DNA from 4 places in the Pseudomonas sp. S2_H01 genome. Region 4 is predicted to be linked to each of the others. Evidence: predicted binding sites of a transcription regulator. Region 4 holds the regulator's gene; each other region holds the start of a gene.
What was found. Region 4 encodes FliA, which starts transcription of late flagellar genes. Its sites were predicted from a motif close to CTAAAGTTTNNNNNNNNNNNGCCGNTAA; they were not measured.
Positions count from the first base shown of each region.

Region 1 (7,616 bases), 2.0 Mb from region 4:
CCCGCCGGACAACCGATAAGGAATCTGGTGGTGCTGAAGCTTCAGCTCGATCAGCTTGGCCTGATAGTTACCGCGATACAGGATCGCGAAGTCGCTGTACGGCCGGTCGGTACGCAGGTGCAGGCTGAGGATCTCCACGGCCACGCGCTCGGCTTCGGCGTCCTCGTTCTTGCAGCGAATCACCCGGACCTCATCGCCGTGGCCCATCTCGCTCCACAACTGCTTCTCGAACGCGTGCGGGTTGTTGGCGATCAGCACGTTGGCGCAGCGCAGGATACGGCTGGTGGAACGGTAGTTCTGCTCCAGCATCACCACTTTCAGCGAAGGGTAGTCATCCTTGAGCAGCATCAGGTTTTCTGGCCGCGCACCACGCCAGGCGTAGATCGACTGGTCGTCGTCGCCTACCACGGTGAACTGGCAACGCGTGCCGATGAGCATTTTCACCAGCAGGTACTGGCTGGCGTTGGTGTCCTGGTATTCGTCCACCAGCAGGTAGCGGACCTTGTGCTGCCACTTTTCCAGAATGTCGGCGTGCTCTTCGAACAGCTTCACCGGCAGCAGGATCAAGTCGTCGAAGTCCACCGCGTTATACGCCTTGAGCGTGCGCTGGTAGTGGGTGTAGACGATGGCGGCGGTCTGTTCCTTCGGGTTTCGGGCGTTTTCCAGGGCCTGAGCCGGCAGAATCAGGTCGTTCTTCCAGGCGCCAATCATGTTCTTGATCTCGTCGACGCCGTCGTCGCCCGAGTATTCCTTCTGCATGATGTCGGTCATCAGGGCCTTGACGTCGGTCTCGTCGAAAATCGAGAAACCGGGTTTGTAGCCCAGCCGTACATGCTCCTTGCGAATGATGTTCAGCCCCAGATTGTGGAACGTCGAGACCGTCAGGCCGCGCCCTTCGCCGCTGCGCAGCAGGGTACCGACCCGCTCCTTCATCTCCCGCGCCGCCTTGTTGGTAAAGGTCATGGCGACGATGTACTGCGCGCGAATGCCGCAGTTCTGAATAAGGTGGGCAATCTTGCGTGTGATCACGCTGGTCTTGCCGGAGCCAGCACCGGCGAGCACCAAAAGAGGGCCGCCGACGTAGTTCACGGCTTCTTGTTGCCGGGGATTGAGTCGGGACATGAGGAAATAGAGGGATCGTTTGAAAAATGGGCGGGCATTTTAACAGGGTCGACGGATTGTGGAGCGACCGTCCGACACTGTGATGCGCCACGCTATCTATATTTCCCCGTTTTGTTACATTTGCGCATCACGCGGATGAGTGTCGCGTTTGATGGCCCTCATTTGAGTGGGCATCAATGTCTTTGGATTGGTTGGGGAACTAGCTTGGCTACGCCTGTCGAACCCTTGCGTTTGCTGCTTCTGGCGGATTCGCCGGAATGGTCAGCGTTATTACGCGAGTGCCTGGCGCCCCTCGGGGATGCCGTGTTTCTCGACTGTGCGTCGAGCTGGGACGCTATTGGCGATGCCGCCGATCCCTCGCACGCGTTCATTCTCTTCACCACGCCCGCGCTGCAACCGACGGCGGGGCAGTGCAGCTGGCCAACGGTGCTGCTGTTCGACGCCGAGCCTGACGTGGAGCCGGTGGGCGTCGCTGACTGGCTGGTGCGCGAATGCCTCACCCCTCAAAGCGTGCGCCGTTGCCTGCGTCACGTGCGCGAGCGCGGTCTGCTGGAAAACACCCTGCAACGCCTGGCCGAACAGGATCCGCTGACCGGCATTGCCAACCGCCAGGGTTTTCAGACCTTGCTGGCGGCTCGCCTGGTCGAATTCGACGGACGCGGGTTGGCGCTGGGGCATCTGGATCTGGATAACTTTCGCCGTGCCAACGATGCACTTGGCCATCAAGCGGGTGATCGGCTGATCCTTCAGGTTGTCGCGCGGTTGAAAAGTCAGCTTGAGGCGTGCGATCAACTTGCACGCTTGGGCAGCGACGAGTTCGCCCTGCTGATCGACACGCGCCGCGCGCCGGAGCGGGCGGAATGGATGGCCGAACGCATCACCGAGGCCTTGTCCGAGCCGTATTGGGTCGACGGCGAAAGCCTACTGATCGGTTGCAGCCTGGGCATTGCTCACGCCCGTGCCGACGCGGGCGCCGATCCCTTGATGTGGCATGCCCACATTGCCATGCAGCAGGCAAAAAGCACGCAGGGCTGCACCTTTCATGTTTTCAACGAACGCATCAACCGCAATGCCCGTAGCCTCGCGGACCTGGAAAGCGAACTACGCCGGGCGCTGCGTCGCGACGAGCTGGAACTGCATTACCAGCCGCGACTGTGCCTGAACAGCGGAAAGATCCTGGGGCTGGAGGCGCTGGTGCGTTGGCGTCATGCCGAACGTGGGTTACTGCCGCCCAGCGAGTTCGTGCCGCTGGCCGAGCAAAGCGGACTGATTGTGCCGCTGGGATACTGGGTGATTTCCCGGGCGTTACGTGACATGCAGACGCTGCGCGAGAAAGGCCTGCCGCCGCTGCACATGGCGATCAATTTGTCGTTCCGGCAGTTTCAGGACAATCAGTTGCTGACGACCCTGAGCCGTTTGATCGAGGATCGCGGCGTGGACGCGCAGTGGCTGGAATTCGAACTCACCGAAACTGCCGTCATGCGGCGCAGTGATTTGGTCAAACAGACCATGGACGCGCTGGGCCGACTGGGCGTGCGGTTTTCATTGGATGACTTCGGTACCGGGTTCTCGTCGTTCGTGCACCTGAACAGCCTGCCAATCACCTTGCTGAAGATCGACAAGAGCTTTGTCGGCGAGATGGAACAGCGCGAAGAGAACCGCAAGCTGGTTCACGCCATGATCAACCTGGCGCACAACCTGAGCCTGGAAGTCGTCGCCGAGGGCGTTGAAACCCCGGAACAACTGGCGTTGCTGCGCAGCTTCAATTGCGATCAAGCGCAGGGCTATCTGATCAGCCATCCGTTGGCGTTGCCGGAGCTGCTGGATTATCTGATGTTCGATGAAGGCAAAGGGCGGTTGACGCAGGGCGTTTGATTCCGCGCGTTTCATGTAGGAGCGCGGCTTGTCCCGCGATCTGGCGCGAAGCGGCAGTCATGTCATCCGCCTCGGTGTGTCAGGGATAGCGCATCAGCCGGGTTTGCTGCCGGTTCCCGGCAGATCGCGGGACAAGCCTCGCTCCTACCATTGCTCTGTATCAACCCATCACCACAACGCCTGTCGCCTCTTTGCGCAGCAGCTTCGTGGTCTTGCGCTCGAAAGCGTAGGTGAGGGCAACCGCCGAGCACAGCAGGCCCAGCGCCAGGCCCCACCACACGCCCACCGCGCCTTGATGAGCCAGAAAGCCGAAGCCCCAGGCCAACGGTGCCCCCACGACCCAATAGCTCGCCAGACCGATCAGGAAGGTGGTCTTGGCGTCCTTGAACCCTCGAATCGCCCCCATCGCAATGGTCTGCGTGCCGTCGAGAATTTCAAACCAGGCGGCAATCGCCAGCAGCTTCACCGCCAATTCCACCACGCCCTGGTATTTCGGATCGTTGACGTCCACGAACAGGCCGATGACCGCGTGCGGCGCGACCCAGAACAGGATGCCGAACAACAACATCAGCAGGCCGCCGAAGCCGATGCCCATCCGTCCCGCCGTGCGGGCCAGCAACACGTTGCCCGCCCCGTAATGCAAGCCGATACGCATCGTCACCGCGTAGGAAATGCCCACCGGGATCATGAAAGCCATAGACACCGATTGCAGCGCGATCTGGTGCGCCGCCATTTCCGTGCTGCCCATTGCGCCCATGCAGAACGCCGCGAAGGTGAACAGACCGACTTCCACGGCGTACGTCCCGCCGATGGGCAGACCCAGACGCCATAGCTCTTTGAGGCAACTGCGCGACAGGTTCATCAGGTCTTTGTGAATCGGATACGCCGCGTACGCCTTGTGATAGCGAATGTGCAGCCACAGGGCCAGCGCCATTGTGTTGGTCACGACGGCGGTCACCAGTCCGATTCCCAGCAGGCCCCAGTGCGGCAGACCGTACAGGCCGTGAATGAACGCGTAGTTGAGCCCGAAATTCATCACGACGCCGACCAGGCTGATGACCATCACCGGCGTTGCACGGCCCAGTGCGCTGGTGAACCCGCGCAGCGCCATGAAGCTCAGCAGGCCGGGCAGGGCGAGCGGCAGGGTGATCAGAAACTGGCTGGCCATGTGCACGTTGGCTTCGTCCTGGCCGAAATTCAGCAGGATCGGCTCAAGGTTCCACAGAATAAGGGCTGCGATCAGCGCCATGCCCCACGCCAGCCAAAGCCCGGCTTGGGTCAGACGCGTTGCGCCGGCGTCGTCGTTTGCCCCTTTTCGAATGGCGACCAACGTGCCAACCGCCGCCATGACGCCGACGCAGAAAAACGACACGAAGTTGTAACTGGCAGCACCCAACCCGCCACCGGCCAGGGACTCGGGACCGAGTTTGCCCATCATCACGGTGTCGGTGAAGACCATCAGCATGTGCGCCATCTGGGATGCGATCAGCGGCCCGGCCAGGCGCAGGATGATCCACAGTTCTTTGAAGGCGTGCTGTTGCATAGGCGAGCGCTCGGAGGTGGAGGCATTGATGAGCGCTTCATTGTGGTGATTCGTGCACCAATGCACAAAGGGATAAATCCGATCATTGGCATGAGTAAAACTCATCCTGGCTCATTTCCGGTACAGTGCCATGAGTCGCCTTCACGTACAGAGGAACGTGTCCAATGCCTCGTAGTCTCCCGCCCCTGTATGCGCTGCGCGCATTTGAAGCTGCTGCGCGGCATGCCTCTTTCACCCGCGCCGCTGAGGAGCTTTCGATCACCCAAAGCGCGGTGAGTCGGCACATCCGAACGCTTGAGGAGCACTTCGCCTGTCGTCTGTTTCGCCGAAACGGTCGCAACCTACAGTTGACGGAGGCCGCGCGTGAACTGTTGCCGGGCGTGCGCGAAGGTTTCTCTGCACTGGAGCGGGCCTGCAGCGCGTTGATGGCCGAAGAAGGGATTCTGCGCATGAAGGCACCGTCCACGCTGACCATGCGCTGGTTGTTGGCGCGGCTCAGTCGCTTTCGTCATTTGCAGGTCGGCAATGAGGTGCAACTGACCAGCGCCTGGATGGACATCGACAATGTCGACTTCACCCAGGAACCGTTCGACTGCGCGGTGTTGTTGAGCCGCGGTCATTTCCCGCCGGACTGGGAAGCGACCTACCTGTTCCCCGAGCTGTTGATTCCCGTCGGATCGCCCAGCCTGCTCGATGATTCGCCTTGGGATGTCGAGCGACTGGCCAGCGCGGAGCTGCTGCATCCCACCCCGGACCGGCGCGACTGGCGGAGCTGGCTAGAGCGCATGGGATTGTCGGATCAGGTCTCGCTCAAGGGCGGGCAAGTGTTTGACACGCTGGAACTGGGGATGATCGCGGCGGCGCGCGGCTACGGGGTGTCCATGGGTGATCTGCTGATGGTGGCCGAGGACGTGATTCAAGGGCGACTGAGCCTGCCCTGGCGTACGGCGGTGGTCAGTGGCGAGAACTATTACCTTGTCTGGCCGAAAACCCGGCCGGGCGGCGAGCGCTTGCGCCGGCTCAGCGACTTTCTACAGGGCGAAGTGCAGGCGATGGAGTTGCCCGAAGTGACCATCCTGGAGTGACGTGCTTGCCGCACCCGCTTTTCGCGGGTGGTGGCGTTTAGGCCTGGTAAAGCCCCACCGCTGAAAAATTGAAACAACTTGTAACCAGGCCCTTCGTCCTAAGACCGGGTGTAGGACTCAAGTATTCTTCATGTCAGCCGAATGTGTAATTGCATACCGGTTTGTTCCAATCGGTTCATCGATGTCCTCTATTAGATAATGTCCGAATGGTTTTCCTGAGATCAGGACGATCCAGTCGTTCGGCAAGGAGTCTTCATGTCTCAGCCCCGTGCCCGTATTGCCTCGCAACTCGGTATTGCCCTGGCCGTCATCCTGGCCGTTGTCATCAGCGGCAGTACCCTGTTCGCCCTTCGTTCTCTGGATTCGGCGAACCTGGCCATCCGTGAGGAACATATGGGCAGCGAAGCGCGCTTGCTGGCTGACCAGTTGAACACCTTCCACAGCACCTTGCGCGACAGCACTCAACGTTTGAGTGGGCTGTTTGAGAAGCGCTTCAATGGCCTCACGCTGCAAGCGGATCAGCAGATCGCTGTCGCGGGCGTGCAGACCCCGACGTTGCTCCTCAATGGCAACGCCCTGAACAATGACTTCGCCGAAGTGGATGATTTCAAGAAGATGACCGCAGGCGTGGCGACCGTGTTCGTGCGCAGTGGCGACGACTTCATCCGGATCAGCACATCGCTGAGCAAGCAGGATGGTTCGCGCGCCATCGGCACGACGCTGGACCACAAGCATCCCGCCTACGAGCGACTGCTGGCCGGGCAGGAGTATGTCGGTCGCGCCTTGCTGTTCGATCGTTTGTACATGACCCAATACAGTCCGGTCCGTGACGCCGGTGGCAAGGTCATCGCAGTGTTGTTCGTGGGATTCGATTACACCGACGCGCAAAAGGCTCAGTTCGATAACCTCAAGAGTTTCCGGATCGGCAAGACCGGTTCGCTGGCGCTCCTTGACGAGCAGAACAAATGGCTTGTCCCGCCTGCGGGCGTGAAGGATCTGGATCAGGCGAGCAAAACCTTGACCGGCTTCGTTAAAGAACCCGGCAAAGGTCGCTTCTGGCAGGACGCGGGCAACGATTTCTACACCGTCGCGGAGCCATTTTCAGGCGGCCCGTGGTCGATTCTGGCGATCATGCCCAAGGACGAAATCAGCGCCGTGACCTGGAGCGTGGGTACGCAATTGGCGATCGGCAGCCTGCTGGCGATGTTGATCGCCGTCAGTGCAGCGATCTGGCTGCTGCGCAGCAAGCTTCAACCGCTGTCGGATCTGGTGACTCAAGCTGAGGCATTGGGTGCCGGCGATCTGAGCGCCCGCCTGAATGTCACCCGGCACGACGAGATCGGCCAGTTGGCGGCCAGCTTCAACAAGATGGGGCAAGCGCTGGAAACCATGGTGTCGCACATTCGCACCGCCGCGCAGGAGGTCAGCGGCCGGGCGCATGCGTTGTCCGGCCTGTCCGGTGGCGCTTACGAGGGCATGGAGCAACAGTCGGGCGAAATCACCAGCATGGCCGGGGCAGTCGAAGAGTTCAGCGCAACAGCACTGACCATCGCCGACAACATGGGCAGCACCGAACGTATGGCGCAGGGCAATGCCCAGCAAACGCGTATCGGTCGCGCGTCCATGGAAGAAGCCTCGGCCTCGCTGGAGCAAATTGCAGGTTCGCTGGGCAGCACGGCTGCCGTGATCGACACCCTTGGCCAGCGCTCGCAGGAGATCGGCGGCATCGTCAGCGTGATCACCTCCATTGCCGAGCAAACCAATCTGTTGGCCCTCAACGCCGCCATTGAGGCTGCGCGCGCGGGCGAGCAAGGTCGTGGTTTTGCCGTGGTCGCCGATGAGGTTCGCAATCTCGCCTCGCGCACCCGTCAGGCCACCGACGAAATCTCCGGCATGATCACCAGCATCCAGCAGGAAACCAGTAACGCGATCAACACGATGGAACAAGGCAACGCGCTGATGCAGGAAGGTTTGACGCGCAACGCCAAGGT
Region 1 is NZ_CP162756.1:2,287,957-2,295,572, reverse strand. Features, by position in the region: gene rep (DNA helicase Rep) at 1-1,122, opposite strand, end outside; gene AB4N84_RS10155 (putative bifunctional diguanylate cyclase/phosphodiesterase) at 1,327-2,997, shown strand; gene AB4N84_RS10150 (NorM family multidrug efflux MATE transporter) at 3,158-4,540, opposite strand; gene AB4N84_RS10145 (LysR substrate-binding domain-containing protein) at 4,705-5,625, shown strand; gene AB4N84_RS10140 (methyl-accepting chemotaxis protein) at 5,881-7,616, shown strand, end outside.
Region 1: the regulator FliA is predicted to act here: its motif matches at 5,742-5,769, upstream of AB4N84_RS10140 (methyl-accepting chemotaxis protein).

Region 2 (7,616 bases), 770 kb from region 4:
CCCTTCCTGCGCCTCCACCAGACAATCTTCCATGACGTGGGAAACACTGACGCCGGCATTGACCCCGACGATCCGCGCCGCGCCCTTGAGCGAATGCGCTGCGCGCATGCAGGCTTCCAGCTGATCCGCCTGCGTGGGGTTGCGCTCAAGCGCCAGCAAGCCTGCGCTCAGGACCTGGGTCTGGGCTTCGGCTTCCAGGGTAAACAGTTCGAACAACGAAGCGTCGCGCATCTGATCGGGCGTCATGTCAGGCTCCGGTTCACTGCCGACAACAGGTGTTCTTCATCCAGCAACCGCAGGCTGCGATTTTTCCACTGCACCACGCCTCGGGTGAACCGGGCGTTGCTGTTCTGCGCGGGCGCCGAGGCCGAATCCAGCAGCCGCGCCTCGATGGCGTGAATTCCGTCCACTTCATCGACCGGCACCACCACCGGCCCGCCCTCGGCCGAGACGATCAACATGCGCGGCATGATGCGCGCCGACGTCGATGGGGGCAGCGAGGTGTCCAGTCCGAGCAGCTCGACGAACGACAGGCACGCGACCAGCGCGCCTCGCACGTTGGCAACGCCCAGCAGCGCGCGCGAGCGTTGATGCGGAAGCGAGTGAATGGTCTGCACCGGCGAGACCTCGACCAGGCAGCGCGTCGGCAGGCCCAGCCACTCTTCCCCCAGACGAAACACCACCAGGGAGCGGGTCTGGACGTCACTGGCCAGGTCCTCGCCCTGCATCGACACGCGGTGCTCCTGAGCCAACGCATAGCGGTCGAGCAATCGTGTGGCCGCCGCCGAATACACCGAACAGTTGCGGCAATGGATGTGCTCCACCAGCAATGGGCATGAGCGGTCGCCATGAATGCCGATCCGGTTCCAGCAATCGTCGATGGCCTGAGCGTCGTGGCTCACCAGTTCACTGTGTACGCCGGTCATCGATTACGTCCTTCTTTGTTCACGCCACGCGCTGCACGTTCCTGCAAACGGCGAGCGCCCGCCGCGTCGCCCTGAGCCGCCAGCAACGCCGCCAACTGCGCCAATGCTTCGGGGTGCTGAGGCTCGAGGTACAACGCCTTGCGGTAAAACCCTTGTGCGCCCGACACGTCACCTCCGACTTCGCTGAGCAGCCCCAGCCAATAGAACACTCGCGCCACCGGCTCGTAGCGCTTGAGGTATTGATCGCACGCCGCTTTTGCCTCGGCACTCTTGCCTTCGTTGGCAAGACGCCTGATGTCGTCGAGCAAGGTGGCGGCTTCGCCTGCGGCAGCCGACGGTGGCATCGTCGCGCGGGGCACGGGTGGAGCCGGTGCAAACGGGCTTACGCTGCTTCTGATCCGCGCAGTGGTCGGCGGTATCGGCTTGACCAGACGTGACGATTCAACGGGCAGCGGCGGAGCGACCGGCGTCGCGGTCACCACAGTGAGCGGATCGGGCAGCGGGTCGGCACGATGGCGAAAGGCGAACGACTGGGCGATGCCGATCGACGCCATCCCCATGCGACCGAGCAGGCTGCCCTCAGCAGGTCCGATGAACAACACGCCGTCATCGCGCGTCATGCGCTTGAGCGCCTCGAAGCCACGCTTCTGGGTGTCGACGTCGAAATAGATCAGCAGGTTGCGACAGAACACAAAATCGTAGGCCGACTGCGCGACGAGCAAGGTCGGATCAAGCAGGTTCCCGGCTTGAAAACTGACGCGCTCGCGAACCCGATCCTCGACGCGATAGCCCTCATTGACCTGACTGAAGTAACGCTCGCGAAAACCGAGGTCAGAGCCGCGAAACGAGTTTTTGCCGTATACGCCCTGGCGCGCGCGCTGCAAGGACAGCGGGCTGATGTCCACCGCCTCGACCTTGAACTGCTGCGGTTGCAGACCGGCATCGAACAACGCCATGGCAATCGAGTAAGGCTCTTCACCCGTCGAGCAGGGCAGGCTGAGGATGCGCAGCGGTCGCACGCCGTTGAGCTGCGCCAGACGCGCAGCGGCCAGCTTGCCCAGCGTGCCGAAAGACTCCGGGTAACGGAAAAACCAGGTTTCGGGCACGATCACCGCTTCGATCAGCGCTTGCTGTTCTTCTGCCGAGCTCTGCAGCAGTTGCCAGTAGGCGTCATGGTCCACGGCCCTAGCGCTCGTGCAGCGCTGGCGCACCGCGCGTTCGATGATGGCCTCGCCAACGGACGCCACGTCCAGCCCGATGCGGTGCTTGAGGAACGCGAAGAAACGCGCGTCTTCGCTCATGACGTCGCCTCGAACGATTCAAGGCTCAACGGCTGGGCCGGAAACAGCAATTCACGCACAGCATCGGTCAGCAAATCCTGCACGCGAATCCACTGCAGTAAACCCAGGGCGTCTTCACGCACCGGGCCAAGGTACGGCGCCTGCCGGTTGTCCAGGCCGTACGCTTTGAACTCATCCGGGGCGCAGCGCAGGGTTTCGGTGGCCTGCTCAAGAATCAGCCCCAGCCACTGCGGCGCGCGCTCGGCGCTGACGCGGTAGTTCACCAGCACCAGACGAGTGCTGGTGCGTGACTGGGCAGGTTCACCGAAGGTCAAAGCGCTCAGGTCGATGACCGGCACCACCGCACCACGATGAGCAAACACCCCCGCCACCCAATGCGGCGCCTGAGCAATGGGTTTAAGCACCAGCCGAGGCAGCACTTCGGCGACTTCCGTCGCTTCCAGCGCATACCGTTCCGTCCCGATGCGAAACAACAGGAACAGCTTGTTCTTCGGCAACACGACCGTGCTGCGCTTGGCTGAATGCTCGATCATGGTCCCGACTCAGACCTTGAAGCGCGAAACGCCGCTGCGCAGTCCCACCGCGACCTGGCTCAGCTCGTCGATGGCGAAACTGGCCTGGCGCAGGGACTCCACGGTCTGGCTGCTGGCATCGCCCAGCTGCACCAGGGCCTGATTGATCTGCTCGGCACCGGTGGCTTGCGCCTGCATGCCTTCGTTGACCATCAACACCCGGGGCGCCAGCGCCTGCACCTGGTGGATGATCTGCGAAAGCTGCTCGCCGACCTGCGTCACTTCGAACATCCCCCGCCGCACTTCTTCGGAGAATTTGTCCATGCCCATGACGCCCGCCGACACCGCCGACTGGATCTCACGCACCATCTGTTCGATGTCGTAGGTCGCCACGGCGGTCTGGTCGGCAAGACGTCGCACTTCGGTCGCGACCACGGAAAAACCACGGCCGTACTCGCCGGCTTTCTCGGCTTCGATGGCGGCGTTGAGGGACAGCAGGTTGGTCTGGTCGGCCACCTTGACGATGGTCACCACCACCTGATTGATGTTGCCGGCTTTCTCATTGAGGATCGCCAGCTTGGAGTTGACCAGGTCGGCCGCGCCCATCACCGAATGCATGGTGTCTTCCATGCGCGCCAGCCCTTGCTGTCCGGAACCGGCAAGAATCGAGGCCTGGTCCGCAGCGGAGGTGACTTCTGTCATGGTCCGGACCAAATCGCGCGACGTGGCGGCGATTTCACGGGAGGTTGCACCGATCTCGGTGGTGGTCGCGGCGGTTTCCGTGGCGGTCGCCTGCTGCTGTTTGGAGGTGGCCGCAATTTCGGTGACCGACGTGGTGACCTGCACGGACGAGCGCTGCGCCTGGGACACCAGTGCGGCCAGTTCGGTGACCATGTCGTTGAAACCGGTCTGCACGGAACCGAACTCATCGTTGCGGTCCAGCTTCAGACGGCTGCTCAGATCACCCGTGCGCATGGTGTCGAGAATCCGCACGATGCGGTTCATCGGCGCCAGAATCGCGCGCATCAGCAGCAAGCCGCAACCGGCTGCCACCAGCACGGCAACGATCAGCGAAATCCCCAGGGTGATCTTTGCACTGGAAACAGCGGCCTGAATATTGTCGGACGACCGATCAGCGTTGAGCTTGTTCTTGGCGCCCAACGTATTGAGCACCTTGCGACCTTCAGACCACACCGGCGTCAGTTGCTCGGCGAAAATACGTTGCGCCAGCGGGAAGTTGTCACTTTGATAGGCGGCAAGAACGCTATTGAGCACCAACCCATAACGCTCGCGCAATTGCAGGAAATGGGCAAAGTCACTGCGATCGTCTTCTTCAAAAATGCTCTTCTGATAGTTCGCAATTTGCGTTTGCAGACGGTCTTCGAAATCTTTGTATTCATCTTCTTCAGTACTGCTGAGGCTGCGCCCAGTGCCCTCGACCAGCAACTGTTGGGTGCGCACGTAACTTTCCGCCCAAGCGCCTCGCACAGTGCCGCTGTAATAGACGCCAGGCAGCGCATCCAGTCGAACTTCATCGCCGCTGTTTTCAATGACCCACAGCCGATTGAACGCCACAACGACCATCAACAGCATGATGGTGATGATTACCGCAAAGCTCGCCAAAATACGTTGACGCAACGTCCAGTTCTTCACAGTCAGCCCTCAAGAGTTCAACACCGGCAGATACCGGGTTCAAGAAGCGGACCACAGACGGCCCGAAGCGAGCGGAGTATAGCCTAGTGCCTTACCAATTAACCGGGCTGTTTCCGACATAGATAACGCGATAACGCACAGATATATCAGAAATATCTGACACGCTATCGGCATGTGGGAGGATTGCTTGATGGCAGGCGCCCAGGCGTTATCGGGAGCACTGAATCACCTTCGAACCTGTAGGAGACGTCGGAGGTTACGACGGCAGCGAAAGCGTAGTGTCAGGCAACCCATCTACCACTGAAGCCATTCGTTCGCTGCCGTCGTAACCTCCGACGTCTCCTACAGGGAATCGGGTGTCTGTTACTGCTGAGATTGCCGCACCTGGTTTTCCAGTTCCTGCTTGAGCCCTGGCTCAATCTTCAACTGCTTGGCGAGTTCATCCAGATACGCGCGCTCCATGAAGTGCTCTTCATCGACCATCATCACGCTGGCCAGGTACATCTCGGCGGCGATTTCCGGGGTGCGCGCGGAACGGGCGACGTCGGTCGGGTCCAGCGGCTTGTTCAGCTCGACGTGCAGCCATTGCTGCAAATCACTGTCGCCAGTCAGGCGAGTAAATTCGCCTTCGATCAACTGTCGTTCGTTTGCATCGACGTGCCCGTCGGCCTTGGCCGCCGCCACCAGCGCTCGCAGGATGGCCTCGCTGTGTTGCTCGACCTGTGCAGGAGGCACCCGGTCAACGGTCTGCAGCTCGATCTGTTGCGAGGCGCCTTGACCTTGATTGGCCTGCCAGTTGCCATAGGCCTTGTACGCCAGGACGCCTAACGCGGCCAGACCGCCGTAGGTCAGCGCCTTGCCTCCGATCTTGCGCGCGCTTTTGTTGCCCAGCAGCAATCCCATTGCCCCGGCTGCCAGCGCGCCGCCTCCCGCGCCCGAAAGAAACCCGCCAAGGTTGCCGCCGCCTACTTTGCCCAGCAAATCGTTGAGGCCGCCTTGCGCGCCCTTCCCCTGCACGCTTTTACCGTGAGAACCGGAGGGCGCCGGCCCGCCTGAGGCGTTCTTCAGCAGGTCCTGGCCGGATTTCAACAATTGATCGAGCAAGCCACGGGTGTTCATAAGAAAGCTCCTGAAAACGGAAGAAATCATTCGACTCGCAGGGTAAGACGAAGTCGGCAAACCGGGCTTTCAGGTGTGCTTCTGAATGTTGCCGCCTCCATAGACGTCGCTGGCGGCCCCTCAGGAAAAACGATATACAGTCGTTCAATTCTAAAAAGCCAAGCGAGCCGGTGCCCTCATGATGACGCTACGCCAGATCCGTCACTTCATTGCGGTCGCGGAAACCGGATCGATCTCGGCGGCCGCCCAAGCGGTGTTCATCTCTCAATCGACGCTGACCCTGGCCATTCAGCAACTGGAAGAAGAGATCGGGGTCAGCCTGTTCAGCCGTCACGCCAAGGGCATGACCCTGACCCACCAAGGCCACCAGTTCCTGCGTCAGGCCCACCTGATTCTTGCCACCGTCGAAAACGCCAAGCGCAGCCTGCAGCAAGGCGCCGATCAGGTGGCCGGGCAGTTGATCATCGGCGTGACGAGCCTGGTCGCCGGTTACTACCTCGCAGACCTGCTGACCCGTTTTCAGCGCGCGTACCCCAACGTGGACATCCGCGTGATGGAGGATGAGCGGCCTTATATCGAACATCTGCTGGTCAGCGGCGAAATCGACGTCGGGGTATTGATTCTGTCGAACCTGGAAGATCGCCACGCACTGCAGACCGAGGTCCTGACTCACTCACCCCACCGCCTGTGGCTGCCGGCGCAACACCCGTTGCTGGAGCACGACAGCATCAACCTGGCCGACGTCGCGCGTGAGCCGCTGATCCAGCTCAACGTCGATGAAATGGGCACCAATGCCCAGCGCGTCTGGTCACGCGCCGGGCTGCAACCCAAGGTCACGCTGCGCACGGCCTCGACCGAGGCGGTCCGCAGCCTGGTGGCCGCCGGCCTGGGCGTGTCGATCCAGCCGGACATGACCTATCGCCCGTGGTCGCTGGAGGGCGACATCATCGAAGCACGCCCGATCGCGGACCTGACCCAGACCCTGGACGTCGGCCTTGCGTGGCGGCGGGGCACTGCGCGTCCCTCGTTGGTCGACCCATTTCTCAGCGTGGCCCGCGAGCAACCGCATCCAGGGCGCAGGCCATCTATTTAATCGAACGCTGCATTCAGTATTTAGAATTTGTCGAGCCCTGGAAGCCGCACTAGGCTCTGAGGCTTGGGAACTGAGTTGTTTCCGGATTTTGCGGAGCGCCGCAGCGCCGGATCTGTGGGAGCGAATTTATTCGCGAGACGCCCGTACAGCCGGTAGAGACAGGTCGCCGTGTGCATCTATCGCGAATACATTCGCTCCCACAGTTATCCAGCGCTGCGCCCGACAACGGCGACACGTTGGCTACGCGCCATAAATAACAAAGCATCGACACAAGGAAGCTCGAACAATGGCTGGCGCAGCAACCCCACACACCACAACCGCTCAACTGTTCACCTCTTTGCTGATCGACGGTGAACTGGTCGCGGGTCAGGGGTTTGTCGAACCGATCCTTAACCCCGCCACCGGCGAGGTATTGACCCACATTGCCGAAGCCAGCACCGAGCAGGTCGAGACTGCCATTCTGGCGGCCAACCGCGCTTTCACCGGCTGGTCGCGCACCACGCCACAACAACGCTCGAATATTCTGTTGAGCATTGCCGATGCCATCGAAAAAAACGCTGACCATCTGGCGCAACTGGAATCGCTGAACTGCGGCAAACCCCTGCACCTTGCGCGTCAAGATGACCTGACCGCCGCTGTCGACGTGTTCCGCTTCTTCGCCGGCGCCGTCCGTTGCCAGACCGGCCAATTGTCCGGCGAATACGTACCGGGCTACACCAGCATGGTCCGCCGCGACCCGATTGGCGTCGTTGCATCGATTGCGCCGTGGAACTACCCGATCATGATGGCTGCCTGGAAGATCGCTCCGGCGCTGGCGGCGGGCAATACGCTGGTGTTCAAACCCTCGGAACACACACCACTGTCCATATTGGCGTTGGCGCCGGTTTTCGCCCGCCTGCTGCCCAACGGTGTGATCAACATTCTCTGCGGCGGCGGTGAAGGGGTCGGCAGTCACCTGGTCAGCCACCCGAAAGTGCGCATGGTCTCGCTGACCGGCGATATCGTCACCGGC
Region 2 is NZ_CP162756.1:1,048,232-1,055,847, forward strand. Features, by position in the region: gene AB4N84_RS04690 (response regulator) at 1-246, opposite strand, end outside; gene AB4N84_RS04695 (chemotaxis protein CheW) at 243-926, opposite strand; gene AB4N84_RS04700 (CheR family methyltransferase) at 923-2,227, opposite strand; gene AB4N84_RS04705 (chemotaxis protein CheW) at 2,224-2,760, opposite strand; gene AB4N84_RS04710 (methyl-accepting chemotaxis protein) at 2,770-4,392, opposite strand; gene AB4N84_RS04715 (tellurite resistance TerB family protein) at 4,756-5,511, opposite strand; gene AB4N84_RS04720 (LysR family transcriptional regulator) at 5,690-6,604, shown strand; gene AB4N84_RS04725 (gamma-aminobutyraldehyde dehydrogenase) at 6,891-7,616, shown strand, end outside.
Region 2: the regulator FliA is predicted to act here: its motif matches at 4,557-4,584, upstream of AB4N84_RS04710 (methyl-accepting chemotaxis protein).

Region 3 (7,616 bases), 1.5 Mb from region 4:
CGAAGCATCAAGGATGCCTATCATGCCCGGAAAACCCGCAGCCCGTGTTACAGACCCCACCGAGTGTTCACTCCCAGGTCATGGCACCAGCCCTATAACTTCAGGTTCAAGCAATGTTTTCTTTGACGGTCTACCTGCCGCTCGTGAGGGTGATACCACGGAGTGCGGTGGAAGATTAATCAATGGACTCTCCAGTTCTGTTCTGATTAATGGGAAACCTGCTGCCATCGTAGGTTCGGTGGCGAGCCACGGTAATGTGATCATCGGAGGGTCGGGGACCGTAATTATCGGGAACACATATACACCTGCCCCTTTCGAGCCGCCATCTCCACCCGTCATTCCCGGCACGTTCAATCGGCTCTTTGCGTTCAAGACAACCAGCGGAAAACTGGTGGAAGGGCTCCCGTATAAAGTCATCTCGGAGAGCGGAATTGAAGAGGCTGGCACGGTGACCCATGGCAGGGCGAAATGCTTTTCGACGCGCCAGAAACCGGAAATTGTCACCATCTTTCTAGCGTCGGAGTAGCCCATGGAGACGATCATTGAGATCTCCGGCGTGCCCTACACTTTCGTCACAGAGAACGGCGACACTCGCTTGCGCCTCGATAGCCAGACTACAGCCAGCGAAGACACAGCTATCGAAACGTTGGTTATCCCAGAGATATGGGTGATCACTCGCTCAAATGGCGTTCCATTGTTTGCTCTCGAACCGGTTCTCTGCGATAGGCCTTTTCGCATAATGACGGCAAACCAACTGTATGGAGAGAAGATTCAGTGGTTTGAACCATTGGCGGACGATTACCGAAAAATTCTATGGACAAACCCCATCAACAGCATTGAAGGTTCAGCAGCACATGACGCATTCAAGCATCATACGTGGCAATCGATCATTGAGTTCGCCATCATTGACCGTGGGGCATTGATGTATTACGCCGGACTTCCTGGAGACTGGAAAAATCAAACGTCTGGTGGCGATGGATATTTGTTATGCCTGGTGGAGGGTGAACCCTACTGGACCGATGGATTAGGTCAGATTCCGTTTGCCGTAGACACATTCCGATTGCAGTGGCAAAGGACAGACAGTACCGACATGGCCATTAGAAAAACCGGAGAGGTTGGACTTGCCTGGGCGACGGGCAGATTGGAAAAAGAACAAGGCAGTCAAAACGTTTACGATAACTTTATTATCATCAGAGCTGCATTATGGGCCTCAAAAAACTTCATTAGAGAATTCTCAACTTCTGAAATATATGGTGGACTGAGGGGATTGAGCAGCAAACAGAAAGTTGACACCTTTTATCAACCGACCTCACCGCTCCACCTTAAAAGCTGGATAACGGAAGACAGTCTCGAAAAGTATAAAGCTTGGACACCGTAATGTTGAGATATCTAGCAGGCGTCGCGATCTATCTTCTGGTCGCCCTAGCCTCCGTAAAGATCCATGACTATAGTGTCGATCTTTATCAAACGTACTTTGGCGAAATCACAGCGAAGGATGCGGTATCCGGGGGTGCCAAGCACCTAGCCGCGTACGTATTGATCGTTATGAATATCTTAATGTTTTCGCTACCTAGGCTGTATGCCAAACTATTAGCCATGGCGGTGATGACAGCACTTTTGCTTTGGATTCTGCTCCCCCACTACCCCATTCGAGCCTTGGGATATAGCTGCTTTAACGCAGGTATCAGCGTTTTTGCTCTCGCCGCCCGCGCAGGGGTTGACCGGTTGTTTTTTCGGTATGGGACCTCGGCAAGTTCGAACGAATGAACAGCTACCGCTCGATCATTGCGAGCTTGACGGGTAGCAGTTACTGATCGCCACCACATAGTAGGAGCGCGCTTGCCCGCGATGGCGTTCGCATATTCAACATTGATGGTGCCTGACACACCTCAATCGCGGGCAAGCGCGCTCCTACGGGAGGGTGGCTCGTAGGTGGCGATACCTTCAATATCGCCACCGCCGGCAAGCCTGACAGCGACAGCTGGACGTTCAGAGACAAAAAAACGCCGCGATGATCGCGGCGTTTTTGTGTGCGAGGGTTATCGCCGAAGTGCGGCCATCGCGAATGAATTCCTCCCATATGAAAAATGCATGCCTGCTGTGGGAGATTCATTCGCGAGAGGCCCGCCCGGACGACCACGATCTAACCGTCAGTTCTTGGTCTCATCGATCTTCAGTTGCCCTTGATCGAAGATGTTCAGCTTCTGTCGGATCTCGTGGGGCTGGGCATAAGCCTGGGGATCGACCGCTGGTGCGGCGGTCGATGCGCCTGGCTTGCCGCCCGGCGCAGTTGGCGAGGTCGGAGCCGGGGCAGCGTCGGTCTTGGGCGCCTCGCCAGCGTTCTGATCGCCTTCGATGCGCGCCTGAGCCTTTTTGGTCAGCACGACGATGTCGATACGGCGGTTGATCGGGTTTTCAGGGTGTTCCTTGTCGTACAGCGAAGACGAGGCATAACCCACGACACGAGCAACCTGCGGATCGGGATACCCACCGGCAATCAGCGCCCGGCGAGCGGCGTTGGCGCGGCTGGCCGACAGCTCCCAGTTACCGAATCCGTTGTTGCCTACATACGGTGTCGCGTCGGTATGACCGCTGATGCTGACTTTGTTCGGCACGGCCTTGATGGTGTCAGCCATGGCCAGCAGGATGTCTTCGAAATAAGGCTTCAGACGCGCGCTTCCGATGTCGAACATTGGGCGGTTCTCGGCGTCCATGATCTGAATACGCAGGCCGTCCTGAGTGATCTCGAACAGGATCTGGTCCTTGAACTTGGCCAGTTGCGGGTTCTCGTTGATCTTGGTCTGAAGCTCCTGCAACAGCATTTCCAGGCGCTCCTGCTCGACCTGCTCGGCGGCGGCATCCTGCTTGTCGGCATCGACAGGCACTTTGTCCGGCGCAGGCGTGCTCTTCACTTCAGGGTTGAGCGTCTGGTCAGGCGACATCTCGGGCGAACCGCCGAGGTCGATCACGTAAGGCGAGCCACTGTCGGAGAAACCGACCGGGTCCTTGAAGTAACCGGCGATGGCGATCAATTGTTCGGGCGTGGCCGAGGACATCAGCCACAGCACCAGGAAGAACGCCATCATTGCCGTCGCGAAGTCGGCAAAAGCGATTTTCCAGGCGCCGCCGTGGTGCCCTCCGCCAAAGCGCTTGACGCGCTTGACTATGATTGGCTGATTATTTTCCATGGATCAACGACCGCGGACAGCTTGTTCCAGCTCGCTGAAGCTGGGGCGGTGCGCCGGATACAGAACCTTGCGACCGAACTCGACCGCCAGTGAAGGCGGCACGCCCGAAGCCGACGCCACGAGGGAGGCCTTGATAGCTTCGAACACGTTCATTTCTTCCTTGGCGTCGTGCGCCAGGGAGGTGGCCAGCGGGCCGAAGAAACCGTACGCCGCGAGAATACCGAAGAAGGTACCCACGAGCGCTGCACCGACGTGCATACCGATTGCAGCCTTGTCGCCGGAGCCCAGGGAGGCCATGGTCACCACGATACCGAGTACTGCCGCGACGATACCGAAACCGGGCATACCGTCTGCCACGCCGGTCACCGCGTGGGACGGGTGCTCCAGCTCTTCCTTCATGCTCAACAGTTCCATGTCGAACAGGCCTTCGAGCTCGTGAGGGGCCATGTTGCCGGACGACATGATGCGCAAGTAGTCGCAAATGAAGGCGATCATCCTGGTGTCTTTGAGGATGCTCGGGTACTTGGCGAAGATCGGGCTGTTCTCCGGCTCTTCGATATCGCCTTCAATCGCCATCATGCCTTCACGACGGCTCTTGTTGAGGATCTCGTAGATCAGGCCCAGCACCTCAAGGTAGAAGGCGTGGGTGAAACGCGAGCTGAACATCTTCAAGGATTTCTTGATGACGTGCATGGTCATGTAGCCCGGGTTCGCCTGCAAAAATGCGCCGAACGCAGCACCGCCGATGATCAGGACCTCGAAAGGCTGGATCAACGCAGCGATCTGACCGTGGGAAAGTACGTAGCCGCCGAGGACGCTCGCGAAAACGACGATGATGCCGATAATTTTTGCCATAGATAAAAAATACTTACTGAGTCGGGTTCATGGTCATTGTGCGAGAAGCGTTCAAAACTCTTGTTCTACTTATCGGCATGAGTGCGCCAGACTATAGTCAAATCACGTGAAAAACCTGTCTGGCGTCTGGCTCGGGCATACCCGCTCGAAGGCCAGCATGATGCCATCATTCGACGCCGATCAAAACCTCCCAGCCGTATGGGCCTTGTGAATGCAATCAGATAAAGCCTCATCGCTCCCCGTTCCGCAGACACTCGACACCTGGGTCAAACAACTGGACAGCATTGCTTTGCCTGTCCCGGCGATCGCGCATGCGAAGGTCAACGCAGCGCTGAATGACAGCCGCCGCTCGCTTCGGGACATCGCCGAATTGATGCAAGACAGCCCTGCGCTGGTGCTGAGCGTGCTGCGCGAGGCCAATGTCCACGGCAGCGGCCTGGCTGAGCCGGCCGAAAGCCTTGAGGTCGCACTGAACCGACTGGGACTGGCCAGAACGGCCACCCTGCTCACTCGTCTGCCCAGCGTCGAATTACAGGACATCCCTGTCGCACTGCGCCAGCTTCAAATGATCAGCCAGCACGCCACGCAACAGGCTCATGGCTTGTTCGCCAACCAGTTGGCGCGCCTCTGGCAGGACATTCACCTGGGCAGCCTGCTGTTTCTCGCGCCGTTGTGGCCGATGGCGCTGGCCCACCCCAAGCTGCTGGAAGAGTGGGAGCTGCGGGTCATTCATAAAGGAGAGTCGGCGCGGACTGTCGAGAAGTCTTTGTTTGGCGTTCGGTTGCTGTGCCTGTGCCAGGCGCTGGCCGAGCACTGGCGGCTGCCGATCTGGGTGACGCAGGGCTATCAGTTGCTGATCCACGAACAGCGCAACCTGGTGAACGTGTTGCGCATCGCTCACGAAAACGAAGACCCCCTCAAACAGCAACAGAGCCTGGATGCCGACTTGCCGTTGCAGCGCTGGCTCAATCAGCCTGCCAACACCATCCTGCTGGCCAACGGTCTGGCGTTATCGGCACAACAGGCCTGGGACACGCCGCACAACCTGCGCTGGCAATTGCTGACGAGCCTGTACCGGCAACAACCCTTGATGGAGCTGCAGCAGCAGGTGCACCAGAACGCCGCCGCCAGTGCTCGGCAACATGCCGCACCGGGCGTCTGGCATCCGGCCGAAGCCTTGCTCTGGCCATGGGACGCGCGGCGCGTGCATAAAGGATTGCTACCGGCGCCGCCCCCTTCCGCCGAGGCCTTGCAGGTCTGGCGTAAGCACTGCGGCGACCTGCTCAGGGAGCCCAGCGCGTTCACCAACGCGATGCACCTGACCACCTGCGCACGGGATGCCTTGCTGGCGTCCGGGATGCAGCGCGCACTGCTGCTGATGATCGACCGCAAAAGCGACAGCTTGCGCGTGCACCAGATCGCGGGTGTGGATAAATCCGCAGCGGCCCTGATGATTCCTTATAAAGACAGCACCGTGCTGCAGCGATTACTCGCCCAAGCCACGCAATTGCGCCTGACACCTGCCAACAACGCTCAATTCTCGGCGCTGCTGCCACCTCAACTGCGCAACCTGTTCACGGGGGAAAACCTGCTGATTCGCTCACTGGCGAGCAATGGCCGCGTGGTGATGCTGATCGTTGCCGACCAGGGCGGCGGTCCGTTCTCGGAAGTCACGGTCCAGGCCTTTGGTAAAACAGGACAGTGCATCGAGAAAGCGCTGACGACCTTTAGCCATCGCAATGCCTGACGGCTGAGCTACAATTCGCCTCTTTTTCGTGATCTGGAGACCCACATGTCTGCCTTCTCAAGCTTGCCGCTGGTGATCGAGCCCGCAGAACTGCAGGCACGCCTCGGCGCTTCAGACCTGATCCTGGTGGATCTGACCAGCGCACCTCGTTATGAGGCCGGTCACATCCCGGGCGCACGGTTCGTTGACCCCAAGCGTACACAACTGGGTCAACCTCCTGCTCCCGGCCTGCTGCCGACGAAGACACAGCTGGAAGCCCTGTTCGGTGAGCTGGGCCACAACCCTGATGCGGTCTACGTGGTCTACGACGACGAAGGCGGCGGTTGGGCGGGCCGCTTCATCTGGCTACTGGACGTAATCGGGCATTCGAAATATCACTATCTGGACGGCGGCCTGCTGTCCTGGCAAGCCGAAGGCCTGCCATTGTCCACTGACGTGCCGGCACCGGTTGGCGGTCCTGTCCCGCTGACGCTCCATGACGAACCCACCGCCACCCGTGAATACCTGCAAAGCCGCCTGGGCGCCGCTGATCTGGCGATCTGGGATGCGCGCGGTCCAACGGAGTATTCAGGGGAGAAAGTGGTAGCCGCCAAAGGTGGACACATTCCCGGCGCCGTCAACTTTGAATGGACCGCGGGCATGGATCCGGGGCGCCATCTGCGCATCCGCAAAGACATGCCACAGATTCTGGAAAGCCTGGGCATCACGCCGGACAAAGAAGTCATCACCCATTGCCAGACCCACCACCGTTCCGGCTTCACCTATCTGGTGGCCAAGGCCCTGGGTTACCCGCGAGTCAAAGGTTATGCCGGCTCGTGGGGCGAATGGGGCAACCACCCGGACACACCGATCGAGAAATAACCGGGCGCCCCTGCTGCCCGCACTGGCTTCACCTGTCAAAAGCCCTTTTTGAAACGTTTTAGGAATCTTGATGAAACAGCGTCTGTTTATTCTTTTCCAATACCTGCTTCCCCACCATCTGCTGTCACGCCTGGCCGGCTGCGTTGCCGAATGCCGCGTGCGCTGGTTCAAGAACGCGTTCACGCAGTGGTTCGTGCGCCGTTATCAGGTCGACATGTCCCAGGCATTGGTCGAAGACTTTACCGCCTACCCTCATTTCAACGACTTCTTCACCCGCGCCTTGAAACCGGGTGCGCGTCCGCTGGACGAAACGCCGGGCGCCATCCTCTGCCCTGCCGACGGCGCGGTCAGCCAGTTGGGCCCGATTGATCACGGCCGTATCTTCCAGGCCAAAGGCCACAGTTACAGCGCGCTGGAACTGCTGGGTGGCGACGCCCGCCTGTCAGCCCCGTTCATGGGTGGCGAATTCGCGACGGTTTATCTATCACCGAAGGATTACCACCGCGTTCACATGCCGCTGGCAGGGACGCTGCGCGAGATGGTGTACGTCCCGGGTCGCCTGTTCTCGGTGAACCAGACGACCGCCGAAAACGTTCCTGAACTGTTCGCCCGCAATGAGCGCGTGGTCTGCCTGTTCGACACCGAGCGTGGCCCGATGGCGGTGGTTCTGGTCGGCGCGATGATCGTTGCGTCCATCGAAACCGTGTGGGCCGGCCTTGTTACACCACCCAAACGCGAGCTGAAAACCTTCAGCTACGACGAAGCCGCGCGTGCTCCGATCCATCTGGAAAAAGGCGCAGAGCTGGGTCGCTTCAAGCTGGGCTCGACTGCCATCGTGCTGTTCGGCCCCCATCAGGTGAAATGGGCAGAGCATCTGGCGGCAGGGTCGCCCGTGCAAATGGGCCAATTGCTGGCAGCACCTGCTCAGGCCTGATTATTGCCTGTTAATTTCTGAAACGGTTTTC
Region 3 is NZ_CP162756.1:1,747,685-1,755,300, forward strand. Features, by position in the region: gene AB4N84_RS07745 (PAAR domain-containing protein) at 23-526, shown strand; gene AB4N84_RS07750 (hypothetical protein) at 530-1,378, shown strand; gene motB (flagellar motor protein MotB) at 2,151-3,188, opposite strand; gene motA (flagellar motor stator protein MotA) at 3,192-4,043, opposite strand; gene AB4N84_RS07765 (HDOD domain-containing protein) at 4,255-5,790, shown strand; gene rhdA (thiosulfate sulfurtransferase) at 5,836-6,651, shown strand; gene asd (archaetidylserine decarboxylase) at 6,716-7,585, shown strand.
Region 3: the regulator FliA is predicted to act here: its motif matches at 4,113-4,140, upstream of motA (flagellar motor stator protein MotA).

Region 4 (7,616 bases):
ACGCAGCGGCCTTGGCGTCGGTCGCAGCAGCAGGCGCCACTGGAGCAGCAGCAGGAGCAGGAGCAGTACTGGCGTCGGCCGAAAACGAGCCCTTGCCATGCAACTGGTCCAGCAACGCCTCGAATTCGTCATCGGTGATTTCGTCGCTGGCAGGTGGCGCAGCGGGTGCGGCAGCCGCCGCAGGAGCCACGGCGTCGGCCGCAAACTGGCCTTTACCGTGCAACTGATCGAGCAGTGATTCGAATTCAGCATCGGTGATTTCGTCGCTGGCCGCGTCCGCCGCTGGAGCAGGCGTCGATACCGCAGCGGCAGGCGCTGCCGCCGACACCGTAGCACCGGCTGCTTGGGCCTTGACCGCGTTCAGCGAATCCAGCAGTTGTTCGAATTCCTGATCGGTGATGTCGTCGGACGGCGCTTCGGCAACCGCTTCGACCTCAGGAGCAGGTGCGGCCGCGGCTTCGTCAGCCGACGCAGGTTCTGCCAGACGCGACAGCGCGGCAAGCAACTCAGGCGTGGCCGGTGTGATGTCCGACCGTTCGCGGACCTGACCGAACATGCTGTTAACGGTGTCCAGTGCTTCGAGTACGACGTCCATGAGCTCCGCGTCGACCCGGCGCTCACCTTTGCGCAGGATGTCGAACACGTTTTCGGCGATGTGACAGCATTCAACCAGCTCGTTGAGCTGGAGGAAGCCGGCGCCCCCTTTTACAGTGTGAAAACCGCGAAAAATTGCATTGAGCAGGTCCGCATCGTCAGGTCGGCTTTCCAGCTCGACCAACTGCTCAGACAGCTGCTCCAGAATCTCGCCGGCCTCTACCAGAAAATCCTGAAGGATTTCTTCATCGGCGCCGAAGCTCATTGGGGGTGCTCCTAAAATTAACCGTCAAACCGATCCAGAGGCTGCATCGAGGGGCGGCGCGCATTACCTTCGTCGAAGCATTCGCGCGCAGCACCACAACCACTTTCACATAGAACCTGGGATCTAGAAGTTAGAAGCCAAGGCTGGATAGCAGATCGTCTACATCATCCTGACCGGATACGACGTCTTCACGTTTATCGGCATGAATCTGCGGACCTTCACCCTTGGAATGAAGTTTTTCTTCTTCTTTTTGCTTACGGAACACTTCCTGATCGTGCTCGATCCCGGCAAAGCGGTCGACCTGGCTGGCCATCAGCACCAGCTTGAGCAAATTGCTCTCCACTTCCGTCACCAACTGCGTGACGCGCTTGATCACCTGACCGGTCAGGTCCTGATAATCCTGAGCCAGCAGAATGTCGTTCAAGTGGCTGGCGACCTCGTGGGTTTCCTTCTCGCTGCGCGTCAGAAAACCATCGACGCGGCGGGCCAGGTCACGAAACTCTTCAGCGCCGATCTCGCGACGCATGAAACGCCCCCAGTCGGCACTCAACGCCTTCGCGTCGGCACTGAGGCCGTTCATCAAAGGCGTGCTTTGCTCCACCAGATCCATGGTGCGGTTGGCCGCACCTTCCGTGAGCCTGACGACATACGAGAGGCGCTCGGTGGCATCGGTGATCTGGGACACTTCTTCGGCTTGCGGCATGTGCGGGTCAATCTGGAAATTGACGATCGCACTGTGCAGTTCACGCGTGAGCTTGCCAACTTCCTGATACAGGCCGCGATCCCGGGTCTGATTAAGCTCATGGATAAGTTGCACGGCGTCGCCGAACTTGCCTTTTTCAAGGCTGGCGACGAGTTCCTGTGCGTGTTTCTTCAGGGTCGACTCGAAGTCACCCATTGTCGAATCTTTGGAATCCATAGCGCCCTCGCAGCGGACATCAGCTATTGACGCGCTCGAATATCTTCTCGATCTTTTCTTTGAGCACTTGTGCAGTGAATGGCTTCACCACGTAGCCGTTCACGCCGGCCTGAGCAGCCTCGATGATCTGCTCGCGCTTGGCTTCGGCAGTCACCATCAACACCGGCAGATGGCGCAGGCGTTCATCGGCACGCACCTGACGCAGCAAGTCGATGCCGGACATGCCAGGCATGTTCCAGTCAGTCACCAGGAAGTCAAAAGCCCCGCTCTGCAGCATCGGCAATGCGGTGGTACCGTCATCTGCTTCGGCCGTGTTGGTGAACCCAAGGTCACGCAACAGGTTTTTTATGATCCGCCGCATCGTTGAGAAGTCATCAACGATGAGGATTTTCATGTTCTTGTCCAATTCGACCTCCAAGCAGTCTTTAACGCGTCCAGCACCTGGACGCGCGTTCAATCAATACCGGCACAACCCAATGACCAGTCTGCGAAAACAATTAAGGGGGTTTGCGAATCGACAACGGACGAGCACAGCGGAACCGGACTCTGAAAGACCTGATCCGACCGGCTCCTGCCTTGTCTCCCTTCTCACCCACACAACGGTTATTGCACAGCCGGCCTTACATGCATCACGCAGACACCACGGCCTGCGTTCGATGAGTCAACGCGCGCGCCACTCGCCCAACCGACCCCGCAACCGCGCAGCGCACTGACTGTGCAGCTGACTGACGCGCGACTCGCTGACCCCCAGGACCTCACCGATTTCCTTGAGGTTCAGCTCTTCGTCGTAGTACAGCGCCAGCACCAGGCGTTCACGCTCGGGCAGGTTGGCAATGGCGTCCGCCAATGCGCTCTGGAAACGCTCGTCTTCCAGATCGCGCGACGGTTCGAGCGACTGGCTCGCGCCGTCCTCGTGCAGCCCTTCATGCTCGCCGTCCTGCAACAGGTCGTCGAAGCTGAACAGGCGACTGCCCAAGGTGTCGTTCAAAATCCCGTAGTAATCGTCGAGACTCAATTGAAGTTCGGCAGCAACCTCGTGATCTTTAGCGTCACGGCCGGTTTTTGCTTCAATTGCACGAATTGCGTCGCTGACCATGCGCGTATTGCGGTGAACCGAGCGCGGTGCCCAGTCACCCTTGCGCACTTCATCGAGCATCGCGCCGCGGATACGGATACCCGCGTAGGTCTCGAAACTCGCACCCTTGGTGGAGTCGTACTTGGTCGATACCTCAAGCAGACCGATCATGCCCGCCTGGATCAGGTCTTCGACCTGCACACTCGCCGGCAGACGCGCCAGCAGGTGGTAAGCGATGCGCTTGACCAGAGGGGCATAACGCTCGATCAGCTCATACTGGGAATCTTTGGAAGATTTGCTGTACATGCGATACCCGCTCGGTGTCATGACACTGGCCCTGCGCTGGTCTGATGAACCAGACGTTCAACGAAAAATTCAAGGTGGCCACGCGGGTTCGCCGGCAGTGGCCAGGTATCGACCTTCTGCGCGATGGCCTTGAACGCCAGCGCGCATTTGGAACGTGGAAACGCCTCGTAAACCGCGCGTTGCTTCTGCACAGCCTTGCGCACGCACTCGTCGTAAGGCACGGCGCCCACATACTGCAGCGCCACGTCGAGGAAGCGGTCGGTCACCTTGGTCAGCTTGGCGAACAGGTTGCGCCCTTCCTGCGGGCTCTGAGCCATGTTGGCCAGCACGCGGAAGCGGTTCATGCCGTAGTCGCGGTTAAGCAGCTTGATCAGCGCGTAGGCGTCAGTGATCGAGGTCGGCTCGTCGCAGACCACCAGCAGGACTTCCTGCGCGGCGCGCACGAAGCTGACCACAGATTCGCCAATCCCGGCAGCGGTGTCGATCACCAGCACATCCAGGTTGTCGCCGATATCGCTGAACGCCTGAATCAGGCCTGCGTGTTGCGCGGGCGTCAGGTGAACCATGCTCTGGGTGCCCGACGCCGCCGGCACGATGCGCACGCCGCCGGGGCCCTGCAACAGGACATCGCGCAGCTCGCAGCGCCCTTCGATGACATCGGCAAGGGTGCGTTTCGGGGTCAATCCCAACAATACGTCGACATTGGCCAGACCCAGATCGGCGTCCAGCAACATGACGCGACGTCCCAGCTCGGCCAGGGCCAGCGAGAGGTTCACTGACACGTTGGTCTTGCCTACGCCACCTTTGCCACCGGTCACCGCGATAACCTGAACGGGATGCATGCTGCCCATGTTAATTTTTTACCTTGTCTTGCTTAGACCTAAGCCACATTTCGGGCTGCACGTTCACTGTGTGAACAATGCTTGGCAGACCATCGATGCAGGTATTTTCCAATGTCATTTTCCTTACCCTAGCCCGCGCGCTTGCCGGTGCTGTGATAAAGATCCGCAAACATATCCGCCATCGCTTCCTCGCTAGGCTCCTCCTGCATCTGCACGCTGACAGCCCTGCTCACGAGCTGGTGCCGACGTGGGAGATGCAGATCATCCGGTATCCGTGGACCATCCGTCAGGTAGGCCACGGGCAACTCGTGAGTCACCGCCAGGCTCAGCACTTCGCCGAGACTTGCGGTTTCGTCCAGCTTGGTCAGGATGCACCCGGCCAGGCCGCAACGTTTGTAACTGTGATAGGCCGCTGTCAGCACCTGCTTCTGGCTGGTTGTCGCCAGCACCAGGTAGTTACGCGCCTTGATGCCACGACCTGCCAGACTTTCGAGTTGCAGACGCAGGGCCGGATCGCTCGCCTGCAGGCCGGCAGTGTCGATCAACACCACACGCTTGCGCAGCAACGGTTCCAGTGCCTGAGCCAGGGACTGCCCCGGATCGACGTGAGTCACCGGCACATTGAGAATACGTCCCAGCGTCTTGAGTTGTTCCTGAGCACCGATCCTGAAGCTGTCCATGCTCACCAGCGCGATGTTTTGCGCGCCGTATTTCAACACATATCGCGCGGCAAGTTTTGCCAGCGTGGTGGTCTTGCCCATACCGGCAGGCCCGACCATGGCGATGACACCGCCCTCTTCCAGCGGCTCGACGTCAGGCGTCGCAATCATGCGCGCCAGATGCGCCAGCAACATGCGCCAGGTGTGGGCCTGATCGCCGCCGTCCGGCACCATCGCCAGCAGGTCGCGAGACAGCGGACCGGACAGGCCGATGCGCTGCAAACGACGCCACAGGTTCGCCTGCTGCGGACGGCTGCCTTGCAACTGATTCCAGGCCAGCGAACCCAGCTGCACTTCCAGCAGTTCGCGCAACCCGTTCAATTCCGAACGCATCGAGTCGTACGCATGCCGGCTCACAGCAGGCTCGGCAGCCGATTGACGCTCTGCGCGTTCGGCACGATCCGCCGCGATGGCTGCATGGATCGACGGGCGAAACGGTTCATCCAGCGTCGGTTCGATCTGCTTGCTGTCGTCCATCGAAACACCGGCGAACAACTGACGGTTGGCGACCGTGTCCAGCTCGCTGCGATGGGTCAGCTCAGCCTGAGCCGTGACGATGCGCGACTGAGTCTTGCGCAGCTCGTCTTCGAGCTCGATGTTCGGCACACGCGGCGCCAGCGCGGACAGTTTGTAGTCCAGCGCGGCTGTCAGTTCCACGCCGCCGGCAATGCGCCGGTTGCCGATGATGGCGGCTTCAGCGCCCAGCTCATCACGAACCAGTTTCATGGCTTGTCGCATATCGGCGGCGAAAAAACGCTTAACTTGCATGACTCACTACCTCAGCCGTTCGGCCCGACAGTCGCTACGATGGTGACTTGCTTATTGTCAGGAATTTCCTGGTAAGCCAAAACATGCATATTCGGTACTGCCAGGCGTCCAAAGCGAGACAACATGGCGCGAACCGGACCTGCAACCAACAAAATAACCGGCTGACCCTGCATCTCCTGACGCTGCGCCGCTTCGATCAACGAGCGCTGAAGTTTCTCAGCCATGCTCGGTTCGAGCAGAACGCCTTCTTCCTGACCCTGACCCGCCTTCTGCAGACTATTGAGCAATATCTGTTCCAACCTTGGCTCAAGCGTGATAACAGGCAGCTCCGGCTCAATGCCGACAATGCTTTGGACGATTGCGCGGGACAAACCGACGCGCACGGCCGCCACCAATGCGGCGGTATCTTGACTCCGCGCAGCATTGTTGGCGATGGCTTCGGCAATACTGCGAATATCGCGCACCGGGACCTGCTCGGCCAGCAGCGCCTGCAACACCTTGAGCAGCGCGGAAAGCGACAGCACGCCAGGCACCAGCTCCTCGGCCAGCTTTGGCGAGCTCTTGGCCAGCAACGTCATCAATTGCTGGACTTCCTCATGACCAATCAACTCATGAGAGTGTTTGTAGAGGATCTGGTTCAAGTGGGTTGCCACTACAGTGCTGGCATCCACCACGGTGTAGCCCAGCGACTGCGCCTGAGCGCGCTGACTGATTTCAATCCACACCGCTTCCAGCCCAAACGCCGGGTCTTTGGCATTGATGCCGTTCAGGCTGCCAAACACCTGGCCCGGGTTGATCGCGAGCTCACGGTCCGGATAAATCTCGGCTTCAGCCAGCGTCACGCCCATCAGGGTCAAGCGATAGGCACTCGGTGCCAGATCGAGGTTGTCGCGAATGTGAACGGTCGGCATCAGGAAGCCCAGCTCTTGCGAGAGCTTCTTGCGCACGCCCTTGATCCGCGCCAGCAACTGACCACCCTGGTTACGGTCCACCAAGGGAATCAGGCGATAGCCCACTTCCAGGCCGATCATGTCGATCGGGGTCACGTCATCCCAGCCCAGCTCTTTGGACTCCTGCGCACGGCTCGGCGCTGGCAGCAATTCCTGCTGACGCTTGACCTCTTGAATCGCCGCCAGCTTGACCATGTTCTGCTTTTTCCACAGCAGGTACGCACCGCCCGCCGCCACCAGCCCCAGGCTGATGAACGAAAAGTGCGGCATGCCCGGCACCAGGCCCATCACGATCATGATGCCTGCGGAAACGGCCAGCGCCTTGTGCGAGGCGAACATCTGGCGACCGACCAGCTTGCCCATTTCTTCCGAGCCGGATGCACGGGTCACCATGATCGCGGCGGCGGTGGACAGCAGCAGCGATGGCAATTGCGCCACCAAACCGTCACCAATGGTCAGCAAGGCATACACCTTGCCCGCGTCGGCGAAGGTCATGTTGTGCTGGATGATGCCCACCAGCATGCCGCCGATGAGGTTGATGAACAGAATCAGCAGGCCAGCGATCGCGTCACCGCGCACGAACTTGCTGGCACCGTCCATGGAGCCGTAGAACTCGGCCTCCTGGGCGACCTCCAGACGGCGACGCTTGGCTTCGGGTTGATCGATCAGACCGGCGTTGAGGTCAGCGTCGATTGCCATTTGTTTGCCAGGCATCGCATCGAGGGTGAAACGCGCGCTCACCTCGGAGATACGACCGGCACCCTTGGTCACCACGACGAAGTTGATGATCATCAGGATCGAGAAAACCACGATACCGACGACATAGTTACCGCCGATTACCACTTCACCGAATGCCTGAATCACCTTACCGGCAGCGGCGTGACCGTCCTGACCGTGGAGCATCACGACGCGGGTGGACGCGACGTTGAGCGCCAGGCGCAACAGCGTCGCGATCAGCAGGATGGTCGGGAAGACCGAGAAGTCCAATGGACGCAGGGCGTACACGCAGACCAGCAGTACGACGATCGACAGCGCGATGTTGAACGTGAAGAACACGTCCAGCAGGAACGGCGGCATCGGCAACATCATCATTGCCAGCATGACCAGCAACAGCAACGGAACACCCAACTGGCCACGGCCCAGACCGACCAGTCCAATGCGAGCGTTAGAGATTAACT
Region 4 is NZ_CP162756.1:275,356-282,971, forward strand. Features, by position in the region: gene AB4N84_RS01295 (chemotaxis protein CheA) at 1-859, opposite strand, end outside; gene AB4N84_RS01300 (protein phosphatase CheZ) at 990-1,778, opposite strand; gene AB4N84_RS01305 (chemotaxis response regulator CheY) at 1,798-2,172, opposite strand; gene fliA (RNA polymerase sigma factor FliA) at 2,440-3,180, opposite strand; gene fleN (flagellar synthesis regulator FleN) at 3,177-4,010, opposite strand; gene flhF (flagellar biosynthesis protein FlhF) at 4,130-5,488, opposite strand; gene flhA (flagellar biosynthesis protein FlhA) at 5,500-7,616, opposite strand, start outside.